DNA from 3 places in the Bacillus shivajii genome. Region 1 is predicted to be linked to each of the others. Evidence: riboswitches for the same ligand, from Rfam matches in the RefSeq annotation. Region 1 holds a riboswitch; each other region holds the start of a gene.
What was found. A riboswitch is a leader RNA that binds a small molecule or an ion and turns the genes downstream of it on or off. The one in region 1 is predicted to bind S-adenosylmethionine.

Region 1 (3,288 bases):
CTGTACGTATTTAGGTCTCACTTGCTTCGGAGGCTTCGTTTATACAGAAGAAAGGATGACAAAAGCTCGGTTTATTATCATCAGCGTTGCACCATTTGTCATTCTTTCAATCTTTCTACCTATTATTCTTGGTTTGTTAGGCATGCTTACACCATTCCTTGTGGTTTTAATTGTACTTAATGCAGCTGCCTCTTCTGTCGATATGCTTGCTTTCATTCTCGTTTTAAAGCAAGTTCCAAATGGAGCAGTTGTTCAGAACAACGGTATCAAGACTTACTGGAAAAAAGAAGTAGATTTAATCGAACATAAAGCCACTAACTTAACAAAAGGGCTGTAGGTGCAAGGAGTTGTCACGTACCTGGTATGTTTGTACCAGGTATGAATCTACCAGGTAGCACTACAATTTCAGGCCAAGTTAAAGTAGGCTTAAATAATCATAGATTTTTCACGAAAGGAAGAAATCAATGGCTATTTTGTCGTTTTTAGTTATTGGATGGATTTTAAAGTGGTTTGAGTTTGATAAAGTAATAATAAAGGCCTTCAAGGAACTTTTTAACCGAGACACCACTTCAGCTAGTTACTACTTTTTATTTTTCATAGCAGGGTTAATTGGAGAACTGATTTTAATAATTAGAGGACACTATTTTAGTTGAGGAGCTTTATCATGCAAATACAAACATTTGGAGTGAAAGTGCCAGACAAAACAAGTGATTATTATCTTTTATCGATTTCTATTTCTCTGACAAGAGTTAAAAAAGGATAATGATCATGTAAGTAGTTCATGATAATTTTAGAAAAAAATCCCATAAACATGTTGACTAATTTGAATTTTCAATTTATTATCTAATATAAATTAAACAACAGTCGATAAGGACTCTTATCAAGAGAGGTGGAGGGACTGGCCCTTTGAAACCTCGGCAACCATTGAATAGCTTTTATTCAAAAGGTGCCAAATCCAGCAAAGCGAATGCTTTGAAAGATGAGAGGTCCGGCGAATCCTTACATTATTATTTCGTCGACCTCTTAAAAAGGGGTCGACTTTTTATTTTGATTCATTATTAAGAGATTTGGAGGGGCGTGGGATGAGTATAGAAAGAGACGAGGTACCCTGTAGCATGAACACCGAGCTTGTTCAAATAGGAAATCGTAGCGAACGAGTAACAGGTGCGGTTAGTCCACCTGTTTACTTTTCAACAAGCTACCAACATTCAGGTATTGGCCAGTCGACGGGGTATGACTATACAAGAACGAGAAACCCAACTAGAGATATTGTTGAAAAAGCGATTGCTAATTTGGAAAGAGGTGACCAAGGCTTTGCTTGTAGTTCAGGAATGGCTGCTATTCATACGATTTTTGCCTTATTCAAACAAGGAGATGAGGTCATCGTTTCACATGATTTATATGGCGGAACGTACCGACTATTCGAACAGCTTTTAAACCAATACGGAGTTGTCTTTCACTATGCAGACATCCGTTACCCTAAAAGCTTCGAGGAATTAATCAATGAAAATACGAAAGCATTTTTTATCGAATCTCCTACAAACCCTTTGATGCAGGAGGCAAACCTCAACCATTTTTCAGATCTTTCGGAATGTTACGACCTTTATTTAATCGTTGATAATACGTTTTACACACCACTCATTCAGCAGCCTATTTTAGAAGGCGCAGACATCGTCATTCATAGTGCGACAAAATATTTAGGAGGTCATAATGACGTGCTAGCTGGCTTAATTGTAGCAAAAGGAGAAGCATTGTGTGAAAGGCTCGCCCTCCACCACAACGGAATAGGAGCCACATTATCTCCTCTTGATTCATGGCTGTTAATTAGGGGGATGAAAACACTCCCATTAAGAATGAAAAAACACGAAGAAAACGCAAAAGAAATTGTTCGTTTCTTAGAAGGTCACGAAGCAATCACTGATGTTTTATATACTGGTCGCGGTGGGATGGTATCTTTTCGTGTTTCCGATGAGAAATTAGTAGATCCATTTCTACAATACTTACAACTTATAACCTTTGCAGAAAGCTTAGGTGGAGTTGAAAGCTTTATCACCTACCCTGCTACACAAACTCATATGGACATACCAGAAGAAATTCGAATTAAAAATGGTGTCTGTAATCGCTTATTGAGATTCTCTGTAGGGGTTGAAGAAGCAGAAGATTTAAAGAAAGATATTGATCAAGCATTAAAAAATGCGGAAAAGAAGGTGGCAAATAATGAGTAACCGCAATCATCGTTTCGAAACTCGTCTTATTCATAACGATCAGTCTGTTGATAAACAAACTGGAGCAGTCAGTGTTCCTGTACACCATACATCTACCTTCCATCAATCATATATTGAATCTTTTGGCAAGTATGATTATAGTCGCTCAGGTAATCCGACAAGAGAAGCATTAGAAGAAACAATTGCTCAACTCGAAGGTGGATCGAGTGGATTTGCTTTCTCATCTGGAATGGCTGCTATTTCGACCGCTTTTTTGCTCCTTTCAAAAGGAGACCATGTCCTAATATCAGAAGACGTTTACGGTGGCACTTATCGTATGGTTACCGAAGTCCTTCAACGTTTCGGTATTGAGTACACCTTTATCGATACATCAGATTTAACTGAAATCAAACAAAAGATAAAACAGAATACGAAAGTCATCTATATCGAAACACCTTCTAATCCACTTTTGAAAATCTCTGACCTTCAAAGGATATGTCAGTTAGCAAAAGAGTCCGGTTGTTTAACGTTTGTTGATAATACGTTTTTAACCCCTGCTCTTCAAAGGCCTTTAGATTTAGGAGCGGATGTCGTCCTCCATAGTGCGACTAAGTTTATTTCTGGTCACAGTGATGTTGTAGCCGGATTAGCTGCTGTAAGAGATGATGCATTAGCAGAACGATTAGCATTCCTACAAAATACATTTGGTGCCGTCCTTGGTGTTCAAGATTGTTGGCTCGTCTTAAGAGGACTAAAAACATTACATGTACGTATACAACAGTCTCAGCAATCAGCTGAAACAATAGCTAGATATCTAGAAACTGTTTCGGAAGTTGAAAAAGTTTATTACCCTGGGCTGAAAAAACATCCTGGATCTGAGATCCACTTCCGTCAATCAAATGGATCTGGAGCAGTCCTTTCTTTTAGGTTATCAAATGCAGATGCCGTTAAGACATTCGTTACTGAGTTAAAAATTCCTGTTTTTGCAGTTAGTTTAGGAGCTGTAGAATCAATTCTATCTTACCCAGCAAAAATGTCTCATGCAGCGATGCCAAAAGAGGAACGAGAAAAAAGAGGAATACAC
Region 2 (3,288 bases), 1.4 Mb from region 1:
TGGATGTCCAGCAATGCTTGGAGTCGCACAATTCGGAATAGACTCAATTGGATAAGCAGCACGCGTATTTTCTGTATATAAATTGTCATCATAATCTGGCTCACGTGTATTATCATCGATGACGACATTTTCTAAAACTGAGCCGAAGCGGATCGCGTTATAAATTTGTGGCTCTTTTTCTTCTGACAAGTTAATACACTTTGCGTAACAACCACCTTCAATGTTAAATACACCAGTATTAGACCAGCCATGTTCATCGTCACCAATTAAGCTACGATGTGGATCAGCTGAAAGTGTTGTTTTCCCTGTGCCGGATAAACCGAAAAATAAAGCAACGTCTCCCTCAACACCTACATTTGCTGAACAATGCATCGACAAGACATTTCTTTCAGGCAATAAATAATTCATGACAGAGAAGATCGATTTCTTCATTTCCCCTGCATATTCTGTTCCCCCGATTAAGATCGTACGTTTTTCCAAAGAAACCATAATGAATGTTTCAGACTTAGTACCATCTACTTCAGGATTTGCTTTAAATCCAGGTGCTGAAACAATTGTAAACTCAGGAATGAGAGAAGCTAATTCCTCTGCAATTGGGCGAATAAACAATTGCTGAACAAATAAGTTATGCCAAGCATACTCATTTACGATGCGAATTGGAAGGCGGTGTGCTTTGTCTGCACCAGCAAAACCGTGACGGACAAAAAGTTCATCTTTCTCACTTAAATAGTGTAACACTTTTAAGTATAAACGCTCGAATACATCCGAAGAAACTGGTTGATTTACCGTCCCCCAGTCAACTTTATCTACAGTAGAACGCTCTTCCACGACGAAGCGGTCTTTTGGAGAACGTCCTGTATATTTTCCAGTAGTCGCACAAAACGCACCAGTAGATGTTAATCGACCTTCGTTGCGTTCTAATGCTTTTTCTATTAAGCAAGTTGTTGACAAATCAGTGTGCACATTATCATTACGTAAAATTCGTTCAAGTTCAGTTTCGAAGTGGATTGTACTCATGAAATCTCATCCTTTCATCATCACTCAAGACCATTATATTAGTAACTTGTTTCATCTAATCTGTAAATTAGTATAACACATATTTTTAAATAGTCTATACTAATTGTACTGAAATGTGCATCGTTTTTAAAAACAGTTTTTCACCTATTAGAAATTTCATATTTTAAGAAGGTTTTATAATCAATGATGGTCATTCGTTTATAAATAGAAGAAATGAGTTGATCGGTATGTAGGTCAATTGATGGAATACGTAGAGAATTGCAAATGTGTTTTACTCAGTTAAAAGTATTTTCTCAATGAATGATGAGAGAATAAGTGTGTCAAAATTTAAATAAGATATGTCGTCATTTTATGTATGTTATAAAAGAAGGATATAGAGGTAGAGTACTTAATTGTTCGTGTAGATTCATTTTCCCCTCTTGGACAAATGAGTGTAATAAGACTTAATGAATTGTCATGAATTCGACAAGTACCTCAATTTAATAACGCCTAATTTTGCCTATTTGTTGCGGATTCTGTTGACAGTTTACCGAAAATCAGTTATTCTTTTTGCGAACGGATACTCTTATCCCGAGTAGGCGGAGGGACAGGCCCGACGAAGCCCAGCAACCATCATCACATCAAAAATGATGAACGGTGCTAACCTGCAAGGCGTATCTACGAGTATGTCTTGACCGATAAGAGGTGAAAGGCGAATGGGACATAACCTTTTCCTCGCTAGGGAAAAGGTTTTTTTAATTACTTTAAAATTGTTGTGAAAAGCAGAGCATTAGTCTCCTTTTCTAGTTAAGGTAACTATTGAAACTGATTTATACCATTCTGCTGGGAGAACGAGTACCGTCAATTCAATAAACATATCCTATAGGATAGATATTACGAAGGAGGTACGTACTGTGGCAGAGAAACGTCGTTTGTTTACTTCTGAATCAGTCACGGAAGGTCACCCGGATAAAATTTGTGACCAAATTTCAGATGCAATTTTAGATGAGATCATGAAAAATGATCCAAATGCACGTGTTGCTTGTGAAACGTCAGTGAACACAGGACTTGTGTTAGTAGCGGGGGAGATTTCAACTTCAACGTATGTAGATATTCCAAAAATCGTTCGTGAAACGGTAAAGGGAATTGGCTACACTCGTGCAAAATACGGTTTTGACTATGAAACATGTGCTGTTTTAACATCTATTGATGAACAATCCGCAGATATTGCACAAGGTGTTGACCAAGCGCTTGAAGCACGAGAAGGCCAAATGACAGAGGAAGAAATCGAGGCAATTGGAGCTGGTGACCAAGGGTTAATGTTTGGATATGCAGATAACCAAACAGAAGAACTTATGCCACTGCCAATTTCTTTATCTCATAAATTGGCACGCCGCTTGAGTGAAGTTCGTAAAAATGAAACGATCGATTACCTACGACCAGATGCTAAAACACAAGTTACGATTGAATATGATGAAAATGATCAGCCAATAAGAGTTGATACGATCGTCATCTCAACACAGCATCACCCAGAAATAACCCTTGATCAAATTAAAAAAGACTTGCATGAGCACGTCATTAAACCCGTTGTTCCAGCGAATCTTCTAGATGATAAAACAAAATACTTCATCAATCCAACGGGCCGTTTTGTAATCGGTGGTCCTCAAGGTGATGCTGGTTTAACAGGCAGAAAGATTATTGTTGACACTTACGGAGGTTATGCTCGTCACGGCGGCGGTGCATTCTCTGGTAAAGATGCAACGAAAGTAGACCGATCAGCAGCATATGCCGCTCGTTACGTAGCGAAAAACATTGTTGCATCAGGTCTTGCAGATCGTTGTGAAGTACAACTTGCATACGCAATTGGTGTTGCACAGCCTGTATCAATTGCGATCGACACCTTCGGAACAGGCAAAGTATCTGAAGATGTTTTAGTTGAAGTTGTTCGTAATAACTTTGACTTGCGCCCAGCAGGAATTATTAAAATGCTTGACTTACGACGCCCGATCTATAAACAGACTGCGGCATATGGACACTTTGGTCGTACAGATGTTGACCTACCTTGGGAGCGTACGGACAAAGCAGAAATTATTAAAGAACAAGCAGCAAATGGCGAAAAAAAATAATGTGTTATATGAAAGAACAAAGAGGAGCTAATCTTCTTTGTTTTTTTTGCCCTTGTTTTGTGAAGAGGATGGTGTCATATGGGTACCTATAGAGTTAAAGCGCTTAAAATCTGAGTTATGAAAGCCAGCAAAAAACGCTCAGCTATGAAGCCCTTGCGATGTGGAA
Region 3 (3,288 bases), 420 kb from region 1:
TTTCCCACCAAATTCATCGGCTAATTCGAAGTTCAAAACGATCGACTTCGCATGCCCAATATGTAAATAGCCGTTTGGTTCTGGAGGAAATCTTGTCATAATTTCATTATGTTTTCCTGATTCTAAATCTTTTTTTACAATGTGCTTTATAAAGTTAGATGATGTTTGATTGTTTTCTGTCATCATTACTCACCTTTCTGACCGGCAATTTTCTCACGTTCATAGTGAACTCATACTTGAAGTTATATCATAAATGAATACATATATCCATGCATGAGGGGATTTTTGAGTAAATCTTTCCATCCCATTATTATAACACGCTTTGCCTTTATTACGCACATTCTCCATTATAAGTAAATCTATCGTTCATCATTCATCAAAGGATCATTTTCATCATATGTTTTTTAATGGCTGTTATTTTTACGGTGGGAGGGTAAAAACAATGCGTGATGAATTATTGTTTGAACTGGAATTTTGGTTACAAGTTCTTGGTGACCACAGCAGGTTTATTTATGAATCACTATCTCCTGGTGAAAGGAATTATGTCGCTCGAGCTGAAGGATTTATTGATTCGTTTGACGAGCTTTTAGGTGAGGCGAGAAGGTTTCCAAATGAGCAAGCATTAATGACGTTATTAAGACAGGCTAATGAAGAAACAGAAAAATTACGTGAATTAAAGTTAGCGATCATCCGTGAACATTTAGAAGGTGATATTGCAATTACATTACCTCCTTCTTTTTTAAACCATATGGTAAATGAACTAGATGAAGCATTGAGGATCTTCTCTTATTTCTTAAAAGGTGAGCGGCCACCGAAGGTTCACCCACTTCACCACGACCTCATTTGGCTTTTGGACGCTGCAGGACATGCGGCAGCAATTAGTAGTAATATGGATCATGTCGAATACGATATTCGTGAAAAAAGTGATTACTTTAAAGAGGAATGGGAGGAATTTTATATTAAAGCGGTCGAGATGGCTGGGTTCCTCCGAGCAAATGTTTCTCAATTTCCCGCTCTAAAGAGATTCCATCGCGATATTGAACTAGAGATGGAAGTTTTCAAAGCTTTTTTAAGAGAGTTAGAGGAAATGCAGCTAACGAAAGAATCTCTCGGTGTTCTATCACCACTAATGGCTGACCATATGGCAAGAGAAGAGTGCTATTACTTAATGAAGTTAGCTGAAACGACAGAGGTCGTGCAAATGCCTGATTGCGATCCAACGAAACCTCGAACAGAAGACTAAGCATCTCCTTAGTGAAGAAATGCTAGGCCACTCCTACTTTAGAAATGAAAACGTAGCGGTGTGTGCCTAGCATTTTATGCATAAGAAGCTATTTGCGTAGATGCTCATTATATTCATGTTCTAAGTCTTCAAGCGGCACTTCATACAGTTGTACATCTCCAATTTTGTAGATCCCTAATGCTAGTAGCTCTTCAATCATCTGTTCTTTTTGTTGCGATTTTTCGGTCATCGTGTATGTCTCCTCCCTTAGTCTTCGTACTCCTAAAGGGGCAAAAAACCCCCTTCTAAAAAGAAGAGGGCGAATCTTGATAACGTTCAAAAACATCGTGTTACTTTGAACAACGTTTCAATACCTCTTCTCATTTTTCGGCGAATATTGCCGCAGGAATTAGCACGGTGTTCTCCTAAATGAAAAATCCGTTGCCGAGGCTTCGATGGGCCAGTCCCTCCACCTCTCTACATAAGAAGTTCTCTGTTTGTTACATTTGGTATAATATACCATACATCAATCTTATGATCATGTCAATCAGTCGAATGATACACGATCTGGGTGCGTATAAACATTAAAACGCCCCCCGCGAATAAATCCCACTGTTGTAATTCCTAAGTCTTTTGCTAAATCTATGGCTAAAGTCGTCGGAGCCGATTTTGATAGCATGATTCCAACTCCCATCTTTGAAACTTTCAACAGCACTTCTGATGAAATTCTTCCGCTAAAAACAATCACCTTATCCTTTAGTGGGACTTTATTTTTTAGACAGTAGCCATACACTTTATCAAGGGCATTATGACGCCCGATATCTGAACGGTTTACAATCAATTCGGCGGTTGTGCATAACGCCGTATTATGCAAACCTCCCGTTTGTTGAAAATTAATTGCGTTTTCTTGCATTTCTTCCATTAAGTTAATGATTTGTTCAGCATGAATATCATGCTTTGTCATCACCGTCTTTGCCGTCCGTACGTCGTTTTGGAAGTAAAACTTTCTGCTTTTTCCACAACATGACCCGATATATCGCTTCGTTGCATACGAATCAATCGGTACATCTTCTTTTTTTAACTGCACATAAACATACCCTTTTTCTTTTAGTATTGATAAAGAATCAATATCTGAAGGTGTGAGGATCACACCTTCTGAGGCTAAAATACCAATCGTCATTTCTTCGATGTGAGTTGGGGTACACATCATCGTTCCAAATTCAATACCGTTTACAAGGATCGTTATTGGTACTTCAAGCGCAATGGTATCATTTATTTCTGAAACTGCCCCATTATTATATGCAATGATCGGCTGATCCTTCATCACGTCATGATTCATAGCGTACTCCTTTTAACTGATTTCTGTTTCGAGTTCTTCAATTCTTCGTTCAACATATTTCGTATCTTTATGGGCATGGTACGTTTCCGCTTTTTCAACAATGACAGCCGTATTATATTCAGGGATACCGGCAAATTGTTCGTAAACCCCTTTTGGAATCAGAACATTCCCTTCTGGCCAGTAAACAGAGATGTTTCCTTGTTTTGTGCGGTCGTATTTTGCTCGACCGTGAAACGTTCCATATTTATTGTATACGACGATAGCTTCTCCTTCGTTAATCCCAAGGCCTTTTGCATCACTTTGATTGATTAGCACATCGAAACGATCGGCATTGTTATTTGGATCTCTATCACTGTAAATCATCGAGTTAAACTGCTTGCCACGTCTCGTTGTCACATAGAAATGACCCTCTGGTTTACGCAGTTCTGGAAGCTCAATCGGGAGCAATTGGCCTTTCCCGTCTTCTGTTGGACATTCCCCACCTTCACATAACCAAGCGCCTCCCCATTGGAAGACATCTCCTTTATTCTTTAAATGCTGAACCCCGTCGTATTTCGGATGTGCAATTGCTATTTCATCACGAATTTCTTGCGCTGTCTTGTAATCTATGACACTACTTCCCTCTGGTTTAACACGTTTAGCCAGATCGACGTAAATCTCCCATTCAGGCCTTGCTTCACCGATCCGTGGTCCTTTAATTTCTGGTGAAAAATAAACCATTCTTTCC

Region 2: another riboswitch for S-adenosylmethionine. It lies ahead of metK (methionine adenosyltransferase); the one in region 1 lies ahead of LGQ02_RS01375 (methionine biosynthesis PLP-dependent protein).
Region 3: another riboswitch for S-adenosylmethionine. It lies ahead of LGQ02_RS20505 (Fur-regulated basic protein FbpA); the one in region 1 lies ahead of LGQ02_RS01375 (methionine biosynthesis PLP-dependent protein).

The regions. Positions count from the first base shown of each region.
Region 1 is NZ_CP084703.1:268,270-271,557, forward strand. It holds gene LGQ02_RS01370 (DUF3267 domain-containing protein) at 1-337, shown strand, start outside; SAM riboswitch class I at 875-986, shown strand; gene LGQ02_RS01375 (methionine biosynthesis PLP-dependent protein) at 1,083-2,225, shown strand; gene metC (cystathionine beta-lyase) at 2,218-3,288, shown strand, end outside.
Region 2 is NZ_CP084703.1:3,343,156-3,346,443, reverse strand. It holds gene pckA (phosphoenolpyruvate carboxykinase (ATP)) at 1-1,017, opposite strand, end outside; SAM riboswitch class I at 1,580-1,701, shown strand; gene metK (methionine adenosyltransferase) at 1,911-3,122, shown strand.
Region 3 is NZ_CP084703.1:4,284,598-4,287,885, forward strand. It holds gene LGQ02_RS20495 (glutamine--tRNA ligase/YqeY domain fusion protein) at 1-183, opposite strand, end outside; gene LGQ02_RS20500 (DUF2935 domain-containing protein) at 443-1,243, shown strand; gene LGQ02_RS20505 (Fur-regulated basic protein FbpA) at 1,332-1,472, opposite strand; SAM riboswitch class I at 1,600-1,710, opposite strand; gene fdhD (formate dehydrogenase accessory sulfurtransferase FdhD) at 1,770-2,561, opposite strand; gene LGQ02_RS20515 (FdhF/YdeP family oxidoreductase) at 2,574-3,288, opposite strand, start outside.